Regions from separate parts of the Streptomyces sp. NPDC004629 genome, predicted to be linked through region 2. Evidence: predicted binding sites of a transcription regulator. Region 2 holds the regulator's gene; the other holds the start of a gene.
What was found. Region 2 encodes HrcA, which represses chaperone genes, less so after heat shock. Its sites were predicted from a motif close to TTNGCACTCNGNNNNNCNGAGTGCNAA; they were not measured.
Positions count from the first base shown of each region.

Region 1: the regulator HrcA is predicted to act here: its motif matches at 5,583-5,609, upstream of groL (chaperonin GroEL).

Region 1 covers NZ_JBIALO010000014.1:145,384-153,488, reverse strand. Annotated here, with positions in the region: gene ACFYTE_RS22775 (GNAT family N-acetyltransferase) at 1-330, shown strand, start outside; gene ACFYTE_RS22770 (hypothetical protein) at 626-1,009, opposite strand; gene ACFYTE_RS22765 (MurR/RpiR family transcriptional regulator) at 1,064-1,984, shown strand; gene murQ (N-acetylmuramic acid 6-phosphate etherase) at 2,157-3,092, shown strand; gene groL (chaperonin GroEL) at 3,797-5,419, opposite strand; gene ACFYTE_RS22750 (cold-shock protein) at 5,774-5,977, opposite strand; gene ACFYTE_RS22745 (MoaD/ThiS family protein) at 6,411-6,686, opposite strand; gene thrC (threonine synthase) at 6,683-7,966, opposite strand; SAM riboswitch class I at 7,985-8,105, opposite strand, start outside.
Region 2 covers NZ_JBIALO010000012.1:231,017-239,121, reverse strand. Annotated here, with positions in the region: gene ACFYTE_RS20590 (nitronate monooxygenase) at 1-4, opposite strand, end outside; gene dnaJ (molecular chaperone DnaJ) at 104-1,240, opposite strand; gene hrcA (heat-inducible transcriptional repressor HrcA) at 1,241-2,257, opposite strand; gene ACFYTE_RS20575 (MBL fold metallo-hydrolase) at 2,555-3,277, shown strand; gene ACFYTE_RS20570 (DUF3097 domain-containing protein) at 3,312-4,121, shown strand; gene hemW (radical SAM family heme chaperone HemW) at 4,135-5,367, opposite strand; gene ACFYTE_RS20560 (SpoIIE family protein phosphatase) at 5,420-7,339, opposite strand; gene ACFYTE_RS20555 (AMP-dependent synthetase/ligase) at 7,558-8,105, opposite strand, start outside.

The sequences.
Region 1 (8,105 bases), on a different contig from region 2:
GTGGTGCGCCGGGACGACGGCCGGGCGGTCGGCGGCCTGGGCTTCCACTCCGCCCCGGACGAGGACGGCCGCGTGGAGATCGGCTACGACCTCGTCGAGGCCGCCCGCGGCCGGGGCTATGCGACCGAGGCGCTGGGCGCGCTGGCCGAGTGGGCGCTGGCCCGGGACGAGGTGGACCTGCTGTTCGCGCGCGTCGACCATGCCAATCTGCCGTCGCAGGGCGTGCTGGCCCGGACCGGGTTCGGCCGGGCCGGGGCGGCGGAGGAGACCGCGTACGCCGAGCGGCACGGCTCCGACCCTTCGCTCGGCCTGTACGTCCGCCGCGCCTGACAGCCCTCCGATCGACGCGCCCCCGCGGCGGCGCAGCCCCATGGCCGGCCCGACCTCGCGCCGCGCAACCCCTTCAGACAGCCCGGCCCTGAATCGCGGCCCCCTCGGGTAGCCCAACCCCGCAGCGCAACCCCCTCGGAGAGTCCGGCCCCACGGCGCGCAACCCCTTCAGACAGCCCGGCCTCACGGCAGGCAACCCCTTCCGGCAGCCCAGCCCCCTTCGGACAGCCCGGCCGCCACCACGCCGGCGGGCGTCAGGTCGGCGGGGGCGGTGTACGCCGTCACCATGGGTGCCTCATGAGGACGGCACTCCGCCTGTGGCCCGTCCCAGGGAGCCGACCGCCGCGACCTTCACGCCCGCCTGGTGGCAGACCCAGTGCGGGTCGGGGCCGAGTTCCGGCTCGACGTCCAGCGCGTGCGGGTCGCCGGAGCCGCACACCGGGCACAGCGGCCAGCGTCCGTACCGCTCAAGCAGCGCGTCCTGCACGTCCTGTGCGACCAGTCCGGCCACATAGGCCGCCCCGTCCGGCCACTGCTCGACCCACCAGCGGCGCTGCGCGACCGAGTCCTCGACCAGCGAGACCACGTCCGCCTCGGCGACCTCTCCGGCGACCAGGTCGGCGAGCACGCGGGCGCGAGCCGTGTGCAGGGCACGTTCCAGCGGGTTGATGGGTTCCATGGACCCATTGTGCGTGGTCTTGACCCCGACACCAGCCGAAAATACCTTTCATCTGTGACCCAGGACATGAAGGAAACTTTCGGCAAACCGGGCGGCCCGGGAAGCGCGCCGCCGGCCCCGGCCGCCCTCACCGCCAAGGTGCGCACGCTCGCCCCCACCATGACCCGTTCGATGCAACGTGTCGCCGAGGCCGTGGCGGGCGATCCGGCCGGCTGCGCGGCCCTCACGGTCACCGGGCTCGCCGAACTCACCGGCACCAGCGAGGCCACGGTCGTACGGACGGCCCGGCTGCTCGGCTACCCGGGCTACCGCGACCTGCGGCTCGCCCTCGCCGGCCTGGCCGCCCAGCAGCAGTCCGGCCGCGCCCCCGCCCTCACCACCGACATCGCGGTCGACGACCCGATCGCCGACGTCGTCGCCAAGCTCGCCTACGACGAGCAGCAGACCCTCGCCGACACGGCCGCCGGGCTCGACACCGTGCAGCTGGGCGCGGCGGTCGCCGCGCTCGTCGGCGCACGGCGCACCGATGTGTACGGGATCGGCGCGTCCGGGCTGGTCGCCCAGGACCTCACCCAGAAGCTGCTGCGGATAGGGCTGATAGCCCACGCCCACAGCGATCCGCATCTCGCGGTGACGAACGCGGTGCAGCTGCGCTCCGGGGACGTGGCCATCGCGATCACCCACTCCGGCTCGACGGGGGACGTCATCGAGCCGCTGCGCGCCGCGTTCGAGCACGGGGCCACCACCATCGCCATCACCGGACGGCCGAGCGGACCGGTCACCCAGTACGCCGACCACGTGCTCACCACCTCCATCTCCCGGGAGAGCGAGCTGCGGCCCGCCGCGATGTCCTCCCGGACCAGTCAACTCCTCGTCGTGGACTGCCTGTTCATCGGAGTGGCGCAGCGCACGTACGAGACCGCCGCGCCCGCGCTGGCCGCTTCCTACGAGGCGCTGGCCCACCGGCACCGCTGAGCGCCGAGCGCTCCGCCGGCCGGGCCGTTGTGCGTCGTCGTTCGGCTGCCGCAACACCGTGGCTGGTCGCGCAGTTTCTCGCGCCCCTTTCAGGCCGCTGCCGGACCGCGGCGGACTTCGCACGCCCCCACCCGCACCGAAGGCACAAGAAGCACGGAAAGAGCCGCCCGTCATGACCTCCACGTCCGACCACCGTCAGCTCCGCGCCGAACTGGAGACGCTCACCACCGAGGCCTTCCGGCCCGAACTCGCCGGCATCGACAGGCTGCCCACCCTGGAGATCGCCCGGCTGATGAACGGCGAGGACGCCGCCGTGCCGTCCGCCGTCGCCGCACGCCTCCCGCAGATCGCCGCCGCCGTCGACGCGATCGCCGCGCGCATGGCCCGCGGCGGCCGGCTGGTCTACGCCGGCGCGGGCACCGCGGGCCGCCTCGGCGTCCTGGACGCCTCCGAGTGCCCGCCCACCTTCAACACCGACCCCGCCAGGGTCGTCGGCCTGATCGCGGGCGGCGCCGAGGCGATGGTGACCTCCGTCGAGGGCGCGGAGGACTCGAAGGAACTGGCCCGCAAGGACCTCGACTCGCTCGCGCTCGGCTCGGACGACACGGTGGTCGGCGTCTCCGCCTCCGGCCGCACCCCGTACGCGATCGGCGCGGTCGAACACGCCCGCGCCCTGGGCGCCCTGACCGTCGGCCTGGCCTGCAACGCGGACAGCGCGCTCGCGGCGGCGGCCGAGCACGGCATCGAGGTCGTCGTCGGCCCCGAGCTGATCACCGGCTCGACCCGGCTGAAGGCCGGCACGGCGCAGAAGCTGGTCCTCAACATGCTGTCGACGATCACGATGATCCGGCTGGGCAAGACGTACGGGAACCTGATGGTCGACGTGCGCGCCTCCAACGACAAGCTGCGCGCTCGCTCCCGCCGTATCGTGGCCCTCGCCACCGGCGCGGCCGACGAGGAGATCGTGCGGGCCCTGACCGAGACCGGCGGCGAGGTGAAGAACGCGATCCTGGCCATCCTGGCCGGTGTCGACGGCCCGACGGCCGCCCGCCTTCTGAAACAGTCCGACGGCCATCTGCGCGCCGCGCTGCCAGACACGACCGACTGACCCGCGTACGCGGACCGGCCCCCCGCGAGCATCCGGTCCGTCGCCCGTCCGGGTTCAGCCGCGGCGCGATAACGGCCGGACTCCTCCGGTACACCGACCGTCCCACCGCCGGGTCGCTGTGCCCGCGAGCGGCGCCTCCGAGAGCGCCTGCCGACGGAGTTCCGGGACGGCCGACGGCGGAGTTCTGGGAAGGCCGACGGCCCAGTCCGAGAACGGCTGACGGCCGAGGCCGGGAGCGGCTGCACCGCTTGCGTTGTCGCGGCCGGGGCGGCGATCGGCCGCTGTGCCGCATCCGGTATGCCCTTGGCCGTGCGGAGTTCGGCGGCGCCCTTGTCGTTCGGGGAGCCGGTGCTCGCCGGCGTGCTGAGGCCTTCGGGGTCGGGATGCGTGCGGGAGCGGCAGTCGGGCGTGATCTCCCCTCGTGCGTCCGGTGGTTCGGGCACAGCCGAGTCCGGAGGCAGCCGACGGCCCAGTCCGGGAACGGCCGACGGCCCAGTCCGGAGACGGGTGACCGTGGGGTCCGGAGACGGGTGACCGTGGGGCGGGCCGGGTGTGGGGGGAGGTCCTGGGGTGCGGCTTCTGGCGCTCGTTGCCGCCCACCAAGCCGCGGCGACGGGGTGTGACATGCCCGAGGGCGGCACTCCCTGGGGTTCAGGGAGTGCCGCCCTCGGTGTGTGGCGGACGGGTCCGATCCTCGGGAAGGATCAGAAGTCCATGTCACCGCCCGGCATGCCGCCCGGGGCGGCCGGAGCGGCCTTCTCCGGCTTGTCGGCGATGACGGCCTCGGTGGTGAGGAACAGCGCAGCGATGGACGCGGCGTTCTGCAGGGCGGAACGCGTCACCTTCGCCGGGTCGATGATGCCCTCGGCGACCAGGTCGACGTACTCGCCGGTCGCGGCGTTCAGGCCGTGACCCGGGGTGAGGTTGCGGACCTTCTCGACCACGACGCCGCCCTCAAGGCCGGCGTTGACCGCGATCTGCTTGAGCGGGGCCTCCAGGGCGAGCTTCACGGCCTGCGCGCCGGTCGCCTCGTCACCGTCCAGCTCCAGCTTCTCGAAGACGTTGGTGGTCTGCAGCAGGGCCACGCCACCACCGGCGACGATGCCCTCCTCGACGGCCGCCTTGGCGTTGCGCACGGCGTCCTCGATGCGGTGCTTGCGCTCCTTGAGCTCCACCTCGGTGGCGGCACCGGCCTTGATGACGGCCACGCCGCCGGCCAGCTTGGCCAGGCGCTCCTGGAGCTTCTCGCGGTCGTAGTCCGAGTCGCTGTTCTCGATCTCGGCACGGATCTGGTTGACCCGGCCGTTGACCTGCTCGGAGGAGCCGGCACCGTCGACGATGGTGGTCTCGTCCTTGGTGATGACGACCTTGCGGGCGCGGCCCAGGAGGTCCAGGGTCGCGTTCTCCAGCTTGAGGCCGACCTCCTCGGAGATGACCTCGCCGCCCGTGAGGATGGCGATGTCGCCGAGCATGGCCTTGCGGCGGTCGCCGAAGCCCGGGGCCTTGACGGCGACGGACTTGAAGGTGCCGCGGATCTTGTTGACGACCAGGGTCGACAGGGCCTCGCCCTCGACGTCCTCGGCGATGATCAGCAGCGGCTTGCCCGACTGCATGACCTTCTCCAGGAGCGGGAGCAGGTCCTTGACGGAGCTGATCTTGGAGTTGGCGATCAGGATGTACGGGTCGTCGAGCGACGCCTCCATACGCTCCATGTCGGTGGCGAAGTACGCCGAGATGTAGCCCTTGTCGAAGCGCATGCCCTCGGTGAGCTCAAGCTCAAGGCCGAAGGTCTGCGACTCCTCGACGGTGATGACGCCTTCCTTGCCGACCTTGTCCATGGCCTCGGCGATCAGCTCGCCGATCTGGGTGTCGGCGGCGGAGATGGAGGCCGTGGAGGCGATCTGCTCCTTGGTCTCGACGTCCTTCGCCTGCTCCAGCAGGGCGGCGGAGACGGCCTCGACGGCCTTCTCGATACCGCGCTTCAGGGCCATCGGGTTGGCGCCGGCGGCGACGTTGCGCAGGCCCTCCTTGACCAGGGCCTGGGCGAGGACGGTCGCGGTGGTCGTACCGTCACCGGCGACGTCGTCGGTCTTCTTGGCGACTTCCTTGACCAGCTCGGCGCCGATCTTCTCGTACGGGTCCTCCAGCTCGATCTCCTTGGCGATGGACACACCATCGTTGGTGATCGTGGGGGCGCCCCACTTCTTCTCAAGGACGACGTTGCGGCCCTTGGGGCCGAGGGTGACCTTGACGGCGTCGGCGAGCTGGTTCATACCGCGCTCAAGGCCGCGCCGCGCCTCCTCGTCGAACGCGATGATCTTGGCCATGTGAAGTGGTCCCTCCAGGACTGGGGGTGATTCCTTCGGACCGCGCCCGCGCCCGCGACGGACGGCTCACCGGCCTTGTGGTTCCTTGCCCCACCCGGCCTGCGGGCCTCACCGACCCGGTCCTTCATTGTCACTCTCACCTTCAGAGTGCTAACGCCAATGATTAGCACTCGACCCACCCGAGTGCAAGATGCGGCCGTGCCGCGGGTCCGTCGCGGGGGGTGCGGCCGGGTGGTGACGACGGGGCGCGCGCCCCCGGCACGACGGCCCGGACACCGCGGTACGGGCCCTGCGGCATGGGCACGGCGAAGGGCCCGCACCCCGGGGGGTGCGGGCCCTTCGCGTTGAGAATGTTCAGGCGGTGAGGCGAACCATGTCGGCCTGCGGGCCCTTCTGACCCTGCGAGATCTCGAACTCGACCCGCTGGCCCTCTTCCAGGGTGCGGTAGCCGTCCATCTGAATCGCGCTGTAGTGGACGAAGACGTCCGCACCACCGTCGACCGCGATGAAGCCGTACCCCTTCTCCGCGTTGAACCACTTGACGGTGCCCTGAGCCATGCCTAACTCCCCTATTACTGGCCCTTGCACAGATCCACACTTCGCGGACCCGGGTCAGACCTCACCCCCCAAGGTTGGGGGCGTGCGCCGGAACGCGTCGACCGCGGCTGAATGTATCTGTCCAACTGCCGTCTGCAACAGGTCAGTCGGACGAGAAATCTGGACGTACTCGGTCGGGAATCTGCCGAGAATTCGGCAGAATTCAGGGCAAGTCGGGCCCTATAAAAGGAATAAAAGCCGCGAAGAACGCATGGACTTTGGCGACTTCTTGGCGGCTGCGCGGATTGAATCCGGGGCTTCCGACCCGGGGGCCGGGAACGCGTTCCCCAACTCTACCGCGCTCAACCCCACTGAATGGCCCCCTCCGCTTCTCTCACGGAGGGGGCCATCTGATGAACAGCCGGTAACCGAAGTTACCGAGGGTAAGGGACCGTCAGCCGCCGGCCACCGCCGGGATGATGGACACGCCCGCACCGTCCGGCGTCGCCGTCTGCAGGCCCTGCTCGAAGCGGACGTCGTCGTCGTTGACGTACACGTTCACGAAGCGGCGCAGCTTGCCCTGGTCGTCCAGGACGCGTGCGGAGATGCCGGTGTGGTTCTTCTCCAGGTCGGCGATCACCTCTGCGAGGTTCGCGCCCTCGGCGCTCACCTCCGACAGGCCACCCGTGTAGGTACGCAGGATGGTGGGGATGCGAACGGTCACGCTCATGCGAGGCCAGCCTCTCGGAAGGAGTCCAGGTTCGGGCGGATGGTGGCGGTCAGGCCGGTGCCGGCCACCGCGTCGAGGGTCTTGAGGCCGTCGCCGGTGTTGAGGACGACCGTGGTGAGCGCCGGGTCGAGGACACCCTGCTCGATGAGCTTCTTCGTCACACCCACGGTGACACCGCCGGCCGTCTCCGCGAAGATGCCCTCGGTGCGCGCCAGCAGCTTGATCGCGTCGACGACCTGCTCGTCCGTCACGTCCTCCACCGCACCGCCCGTACGGCGCGCGATGTCCAGTACGTACGGCCCGTCGGCCGGGTTGCCGATCGCCAGGGACTTGGCGATCGTGTTCGGCTTCTGCGGGCGGACCACGTCGTGACCGGCCTTGAACGCGGTGGACACCGGCGAGCAGCCCTCGGCCTGCGCGCCGAAGATCTTGTACGGCCGGTCCTCGACCAGACCCAGCGCGATCAGCTCCCGCAGCCCCTTGTCGATCTTGGTGAGCTGGGAGCCGGAGGCGATCGGCACGACGAGCTGGTCGGGCAGCCGCCAGCCGAGCTGCTCGCAGATCTCGTACGCCAGGGTCTTGGAGCCCTCCGCGTAGTACGGGCGCAGGTTGACGTTGACGAAGCCCCAGCCCTCGCCCGCCGGGTCGCCGATCAGCTCGGAGCAGAAGCGGTTCACGTCGTCGTAGTTGCCCTCGATGCCGACGAGGTCACCGCCGTAGATCGCGGCCATGACGATCTTGCCCTGCTCCAGGTCGTACGGGATGAACACACAGGAGCGCAGGCCGGCCCGGGCCGCCGCGGCGCCGACGGCCCCGGCGAGGTTGCCGGTCGAGGAGCAGGACAGGGTCGTGAAGCCGAAGGCGCGCGCCGCCTCCAGCGCCTGGGCGACCACCCGGTCCTTGAAGGAGTGCGTCGGGTTGCCGGAGTCGTCCTTCACATACAGGCCGCCGGTGACGCCGAGTTCGCGGGCCAGGTTGTCGGCCTGGACCAGCTTGGTCCAGCCCGGGTTCAGGTTGGGCTTTTCGGCCACGTCCGCGGGGACGGGCAGCAGCGGCGCATAGCGCCAGATGTTCGCGGGACCCGCCTCGATCGTCCGGCGCAGCTCCTCGGTGTCGTACACCGAGAAGTCGTACGCGATCTCCAGCGGGCCGAAACACTCCTCGCAGGCGAACACCGGGCCGAGCGGCACCCGGTGACCGCACTCGCGGCAGCTGAGGGCCGCGGCGGTACCGAGGTCCACCGACTGGTTCGTGGTGCTTGCAACGGTCTGCACAGCCATGTGAGGCGAGGCCCTTTCTCCTCATCTTCCTCACGACGCATCTCGCCGTGAGACGGATTTGGCACCTTCCCTAGCCGGGAGCCTCGCGGAAACGATCGGCTTGCGCAGCGATCAGTACGAGTACCGGCTGGAGGGTTGC
Region 2 (8,105 bases):
ACATGACCGCATGTTGTCACGCCCTGCGCACAAGTCCGAAACCGGCCTCCGCTTGGCATAGACCCCCGGCAACCGACGCCCCGGGGGCCGACCGCAGCCGACGTCAGCGACCGTTGAACGCGTCCTTCAACCGGGAGAACAGACCCTGCTGTCCCGGCTGGAACTGGCCCTGGGGGCGTTCCTCACCGCGCAGCTTGGACAGTTCGCGCAACAGGCGCTCCTGCTCGGGGTCGAGCTTGCTCGGGGTCTGGACCTCGACATGCACGATGAGGTCGCCCCGGCCGCCGCCCCGCAGATGGGTCACGCCCCGGCCGTGCAGCGGGATCGACTGGCCGGACTGGGTGCCCGGACGGATGTCGACCTCCTCCATGCCGTCCAGCGTCTCCAGCGGCACCTTCGTGCCGAGGGCCGCCGCGGTCATCGGGATCGTCACCGTGCAGTGCAGATCGTCGCCGCGGCGCTGGAAGGTGCTGTGCGGCAGCTCGTGGATCTCGACGTACAGATCGCCGGCGGGCCCGCCGCCGGGGCCGACCTCGCCCTCGCCCGCGAGCTGGATGCGGGTGCCGTTGTCGACACCGGCCGGGATCTTCACCGTCAGGGTCCGGCGCGAACGCACCCGGCCGTCGCCCGCGCACTCCGGGCACGGCGTCGGCACGACCGTGCCGAAGCCCTGGCACTGCGGGCACGGGCGCGAGGTCATGACCTGGCCCAGGAAGGACCGCGTCACCTGCGACACCTCACCGCGCCCGCGGCACATGTCACATGTCTGGGCCGTGGTGCCCGGCGCCGCGCCCTCGCCGTTGCAGGTCTTGCAGACGACGGCCGTGTCGACCTGGATGTCCTTCGTCGTACCGAAGGCCGCCTCGTCCAGCTCGACCTCGATACGGATCATGGCGTCCTGGCCGCGCCGGGTGCGCGAGCGCGGCCCACGCTGCGACGCCGTGCCGAAGAACGCGTCCATGATGTCGGAGAAGTTGCCGAAGCCGCCGGCCCCGAAGCCGCCCGCGCCGGCGCCGCCGGCCTGCGAGAGGGGGTCGCCGCCGAGGTCGTAGACCTGCTTCTTCTGCGGGTCCGACAGCACCTCGTAGGCGGCGTTGATCTCCTTGAAGCGCTCCTGCGTCTTCGGATCGGGGTTGACATCCGGGTGCAGCTCGCGTGCGAGCCGCCGGAAAGCCTTCTTGATCTCTTCCTGCGACGCGTCGCGGCGCACGCCGAGAACGGCGTAATAGTCCGTGGCCACCTACGACTCCGCCAGGATCTGTCCGACGTACCGTGCCACTGCGCGTACCGCTCCCATCGTTCCCGGGTAATCCATGCGGGTCGGTCCGACCACGCCGAGCTTGGCGACTGCCTCGCCGCCCGAACCGTAGCCGACCGACACCACGGACGTGGAGTTGAGTCCCTCATGGGCGTTCTCGTGGCCGATACGCACCATCACGCCCGGATCCTTGGCCTCGCCCAGCAGCTTGAGGAGCACCACCTGCTCCTCCAGCGCCTCCAGGACCGGCCGGATCGTGAGGGGAAAGTCATGTCCGAAGCGGGTCAGATTGGCGGTGCCGCCGATCATCAGCCGCTCCTCGTTCTCCTCGACCAGCGTCTCCAGGAGGGTGGAGAGCACCGCCGAGACCGTACCGCGGTCCTCGGCCTCGAAGGCCTCCGGCAGATCCTCGACCAGGCTCGGCACGTCCGCGAAGCGGCGGCCCGCGACCCGGCTGTTGAGCCGCGCGCGCAGATCCGCCAGGGCCGTCTCGCCGAACGGCACCGGGCAGTCGACCATCCGCTGCTCGACCCGGCCGGTGTCCGTGATCAGCACGAGCATCACGCGCGCGGGGGCGAGCGAGAGCAGTTCCACATGCCGCACGGTCGAGCGGGTCAGGGACGGGTACTGCACGATGGCGACCTGCCGGGTCAGCTGCGCGAGCAGCCGCACCGTCCGCGTCACGACGTCGTCGAGGTCGACGGCGCCGTCGAGGAAGTTCTGGATGGCGCGCCGCTCGGGCGCGGTCATCGGCTTCACGCCGGCCAGCTTGTCCACGAACAGCCGGTAGCCCTTGTCGGTGGGGATCCGCCCCGCGCTGGTGTGCGGCTGGGCGATGAACCCCTCGTCCTCCAGGGCCGCCATGTCGTTACGGACCGTGGCCGGGGAGACGCCGAGGTTGTGCCGCTCGGTGAGCGCCTTCGAACCCACCGGTTCCTCGGTGCCGACATAGTCCTGGACGATGGCACGCAGCACCTGAAGCCTGCGTTCGCTCAGCATCGCGCGTCCACCTCCAGCAAGTCGTCCCCGCGACCCTTCGGGTCCTTCGCCTGGCACTCTGAGCAGGCGAGTGCCAGCTTCCCCGCCCCAGTGTACGGCCGTGGGGTACACCCCGGGCAAGGCTGGTCCCACCGGATCGTCCCCGGCGGCTCCCGGCGCTGAGCAGGTCCAGTGAAGTCCGCTGCGGTTCGACAGCGCCCCGAAGGGGCGCGGGGAACTGCGCGACCAGCCACGACGGTGCCGCAGACGACCGACGGCATATCGCGGCATGCCCAGCGGAGCGCTTAGCGTCGCCGTATGACGGCGACTTGGGAAGAGGCGGGCTGGGAGCGGGTGGCCCCCGGGGTGGGGCGGTGCCGGCTGCCGGGCTGGGACTGTACGGCCGGACTGGTCCTCGGGGCGAGCGCGGCGCTCGTCGTGGACGCCGGGTCCAGCCTCGCTGAGGGCGCCCGGCTGCGGGCGCGGGCCGAGCGGATCGCCGGCCGCGGTGTGACCCATCTCGCGCTCACCCATCCCCACTTCGACCACGTCTTCGGCGCGGCGGCGTTCGCGGGGGCCGAGGTGTACGCCGCGGTCGGCATGGACGCGGTGTTCGCCCGCGAGCGGGACGGACTGTGCCGGGACGGGGTCCGCCACGGCCTGGACGCACGGCTCGCGGCCGAGGCGGCACGCGCCCTGGCCAGCCCCGGCCACCCGGTCCGCGGCGAGCGGACGCTGGACCTGGGCGGCGGCCGGCGGGTGCTGCTGGCGGACGTGGGTCCCGGTCACACGGCCCATGACCTGGCGGTGCTGGTCCCCGGCGACCCGGCGGTCGTCTTCTGCGGCGACCTGGTCGAGGAGTCCGGGGAGCCGCAGGCGGGCCCCGACGCCGTACCGTCCCGCTGGCCCGCCGCCGTCGACCGGCTGCTCGCCCTGGGCGGCCCGGACGCGCTGTACGTGCCCGGTCACGGGGCGGTGGTGGACGCGGCGTTCGTCCGCGGGCAGCGGGACGCACTGGCGGCGCGTTTCGGCGTGTCGTGATCGTCCGCCCAGGCTTTCTCCTATCGTCATCCGAATGCGCCAGTACTCACCGGACCTGACCCCGCCGTGGAAGAAGCCCCGGCCCGTCCCCGAGGTCCCGGCCGAGCCCGGCCTGGTGGTGGAGGAGCCCGGCACCGGATTCTGCGGCGCGGTGATCCGCTGCGAGGCGGGCACGGTCACCCTGGAGGACCGCCTCGGCAAGCACCGTGTCTTCCCGCTGGAGCCGGGCGGCTTCCTGCTGGAGGGCCGGACGGTGACGCTGGTGCGCCCGTCGGCGGCTCCGGTACGGCCCACCCGTACGGCGTCCGGTTCGGTCGCCGTCCCCGGCGCACGCGCGCGCGTGGCCCGTGCCGGGCGGATCTACGTCGAGGGGCGGCACGACGCGGAACTGGTCGAGAAGGTGTGGGGCGACGATCTGCGCATCGAGGGCGTCGTCGTGGAGTACCTGGAGGGCGTGGACGACCTGCCGGCCATCGTCGCCTCGTTCGCGCCGGGTCCGGACGCGCGGCTCGGCGTCCTGGTGGACCACCTGGTCCCCGGCACCAAGGAGTGGCGCATCGCCGAGTCGGTGACCAGCGAGCACGCGCTGGTCGTCGGCCACCCCTACATCGACATCTGGGAGGCGGTCAAGCCGTCGTCCCTGGGCATCGCCGGATGGCCGAAAGTACCGCACGGCCAGGACTGGAAGACGGGCGTGTGCCGGGCGCTCGGCTGGCCGGAAAACACCGGTGCGGCATGGCAGGGGATCCTGTCGCGGGTACGGTCCTACAAGGACCTGGAGCCGGAGCTGCTGGGCCGGGTGGAGGAACTGATCGACTTCGTCACGGCCGGCGGTACCGTTTGACGGGCGGCAACGCTCAGTCCACCAGATCCCGTACCACCGCGTCCGCCAGCAGCCGCCCCCGCAGCGTGAGCACCGCGCGCCCCGCCTCGTACGGCCCCCGCTCCAGCAGCCCGTCCGTCAGCGCCAGGCGCGAGGCCGCGAGGCCCGCCTCCCGGAGGAGTTCGAGGGGTACGCCCTCCCGCAGCCGCAGTTCCAGCAGGATCCGCTCCACACGGCGGTCCTCGTCGGACAGAATCTCCCGCCCGGCACCCGGCGTGCGGCCCGCCGCCAGGGCCGCCGCGTACGCCCCCGGGTGCTTCACGTTCCACCAGCGCACCCCGCCCACGTGGGAGTGTGCGCCGGGGCCCGCGCCCCACCAGTCGGCGCCGCGCCAGTACAGCTCGTTGTGCAGGCAGCGGCCGGCGGCGGAGGTGGCCCAGTTGGACACCTCGTACCAGTCGAAACCGGCCGCGACCAGGGTCTCCTCCGCGATCAGATAGCGGTCCGCGTGCACGTCGTCGTCGGTCATCGGGATCTCGCCGCGGCGGATGCGGCGGGCGAGCTGCGTGCCCTCCTCGACGATCAGGGCGTACGCGCTGATGTGGTCGGGGAACGCGCCGAGGGCCGCGCCGAGCGATGCCCGCCAGTCGTCGTCCGACTCCCCCGGCGTGCCGTAGATCAGGTCCAGGTTCACATGCTCGAAGCCCGCCGCCCTCGCCTCCGCAACGCACGCCTCCGGGCGGCCCGGGGTGTGGGTGCGGTCGAGGATCTTCAGCACGTGCTGTCGCGCGCTCTGCATGCCGAAGGAGATCCGGTTGAAGCCGCCCTCCCGCAGGGTGGCGAGATAGGCCGGGCCGACCGACTCGGGGTTCGCCTCCGTCGTGATCTCCGCGTCCGCGGCGAGCCCGAACTCGGCGCGGATCGCGCCCAGCATCCGTACCAGGTCGTCCGCGGCCAGCAGGGTCGGCGTGCCGCCGCCGACGAAGACCGTGCGCACCTCGCGCGGGTCGTCGCCGAGCACCTTGCGGGCCAGGCGGATCTCGTCCACCAGGGTGTCCGCGTAGTTCTCCCGGGAGGCGAGCACTCCGCCCGTGCCGCGCAGTTCGGTGGCGGTGTAGGTGTTGAAGTCGCAGTATCCGCAGCGGGTCGCGCAGTACGGGACGTGCAGGTAGAACCCGAGGGGCCGGTCGGCGGCCCCGGAGAGCGCGGACGCGGGCAACGCACCGTCAGCGGGAACGGGCTCACCATCGGGAAGCACAGAAGGCATACCCCCCATTGTCCAGCACCTCGAAGTGGTCCCGCGGTTCCGGGCCGGGTGGTCATTCCGCCTGGAGTACCAGGAGGGCCAGGTCGTCTTCCGGGGGCTGGTCGCCGAAGTCGTGTACCAGTCGCCTGATGCGCTCCGCGATCAGCTCGGCGCTCAGCCCGGCGCAGTCGGCCAGCGCCCGCGCGAGCCCGTCGCCGTCGTCGAGCTGGCGGGAGCCGCAGCGGCGCTCGGTCACCCCGTCGGTGACGCACAGCAGGCTGTCGCCCGGCCCCAGCTCGATGGTGTCGCTGGTGTACGTGGCGTCCTCGATGACACCGAGCAGGGTCTGCGGCTGCGCCGCCGTGCGGACGCCGCCGTCGGGCCGCAGGACCAGCGGCAGCGGATGGCCGGCCGAGGCGAGGGTGCAGCGGACGCCGCCGTCGAAGGGGACCAGTTCGCCGTAGAGGAGGGACAGGAATCGGTTCTGCGGGCCGTCACCGGGGCCCACGGGCCGGGCACCGGCCGCGACCAGCGCACGGGCCGCCGCGTCCGCGGCCTCCGTCGCGTCGTCCAGCAGGAGCTGGTTGAGGCGGTCGAGGACGTCGGCGACCCGGTAGCCCTCGCGGGCCAGCAGCCGCAGCCAGGGACGGGCCAGGCCGATCACCACGGCGGCCTCGGGGCCCTTGCCCTGGACGTCGCCGATCGCGAAGCACCAGCGGCCGTCGCCGGCCGGGAACAGGTCGTAGAAGTCGCCGCTGGGCCCGCCCTGGTCGCACGGCTCGTAGACGAGGGCGCTGCACATCCCCGGGATCTCGGCGACCGCGCCGGGCAGCAGCCCGCGTTGCAGGACGGCGCTGATGGTGGCCTGCCGCGCGTACTGGCGGGCCGCGCCGATGGCGAGGGCCACGCGGCGGGCCAGGTCCTCGACGAGTCCGGTGATCTCGTCGGGGAAGCGGTCGAGACCGGACCGTCCGATGACCAGTGTGCCCAGCGGCCGGCCGCCCGCGATCAGCCGGTAGGCGAGCGCCGCGCCGTCGCCGGACCGCGGGCCGAAGGCCTCGGCGGGCCAGGGGTAGGGCTCGGGTCCGGAGCGCAGGCCGTCCCGGGGGCGTGGCGGCTCCTTCTCCAGCCTGCGGCGCAGTTCCTCGATGTGGTTCTCGCTCGCGTGCCAGACCCGGGCGAGCCGCGGTCCGGCCAGGCCCGTGCCGTCCGCCCAGCCGCCGCGGCCGGTGGACTCGTCCTCCAGCCACACCGCGCACCAGTCGGCGAGACGGGGCACGATCAGCTGCCCGGTGAGCGCGGCGACCAGGCCCTCGTCGAGCTGCCCGGCGAGCAGGTCGGACGCCTCGGCCAGGAAGGACAGCGCGCCGCGGCCGAGCCAGTCGCGGCCCCGCCCGGCCCGGTGGGGCTCGGGCGCCAGGACCTCGGCGACGGCCAGTTCGCGTACTTCGGTGTACGTCTCGAACCCGTCGGGCGCCGGAGCGTCCTGAGCGCAGAGCCGCGCCCACACCGTCTTGGCGCCCCTGCGGTAGGTGACCCCCCAGGACTCGGCGAGCGTGGCGACGAGGCGCAGCCCGCGCCCGTACTCCGGTACCTCGTACGGCGATTCGGCCACGCTGTCGCGCGGCGCGCGCGAGGGGTGGTGGTCGCCGACCTCGACGACGACGGCGCCGTCCTCCTCCAGCCGGCAGATCAGTTCCACCGCGGTGCCCGCGTGGACGACGGCGTTGGTGACGAGTTCACTGACCACGATCATGACGTCGTCGGCGAGCCGCGCACAGGTCATGCGGCCGAGTTCGGCCCACTCGGCGAGCGCGCTGCCCACCAGCGCCCGGGCGGCACTGGGCGCGAGGGGGCTGCCGGGCAGGGTCGCGCGCGACCGGGTGCGCAGGGCCGCGCCCTCGTGCGCGTCTTCGTGCGCGGGCGCGGTCGGATGCGCGGACGGCTCGAAGCCATGGGAAACGGTCTCCCATTGCATCGGTATGGCCCCCATTGCCAGCTCCCCGAGCGGTTCGGTCGGTCAGGCCTCGGGCAGGCCTCAGTCGTTGCCGACAGGGTGACAGACGGATCGCGTCCATAAGCGCCGAGTTACCGAACTGGCCCGCCTTGCGGGAGATCCGTGATACGGATGCGACGGGTGTGCTCGAAGTCGGACAGAAACGGCCACAACCGCAAAGGGGGCGGGGCGTAAGAGCCAGCGGGGCGTAAGCGCTATGCCTCGCGCGTGCCGTCGTACATCTCGTCGATCAGGTGCTTGTACTCCCGTTCCACCACGGGCCGCTTCAGCTTCAGGCTCGGCGTCAGCTCACCGTGCTCGACGTCCAGGTCGCGGGGCAGCAGCCGGAACTTCTTGATGGTCTGCCACCGCTGCAGCCCCTCGTTCAGTTCCTTGACGTACCCGTCGATGAGGGCGACCGTCGCGGGCGCGGCCACGACATCGGCGTACGCCATGTCCGCCAGGCCGTTCTCCTTCGCCCACGCCATGACGGCGGCCTCGTCGAGGGCGATGAGCGCGGTGCAGAAGTTCCGGTCGGCGCCGTGCACGACGATGTTGGAGACGTACGGGCACACGGCCTTGAACTGGCCCTCGACCTCGGTGGGCGCGATGTACTTGCCGCCGGACGTCTTGATCAGGTCCTTCTTGCGGTCGGTGATGCGCAGATAGCCGTCGGGGGACAGCTCGCCGATGTCGCCCGTGTGGAACCAGCCGTCGGGCTCCAGCACCTCGGCGGTCTTCTCGGGCAGCTTGTGGTAGCCCT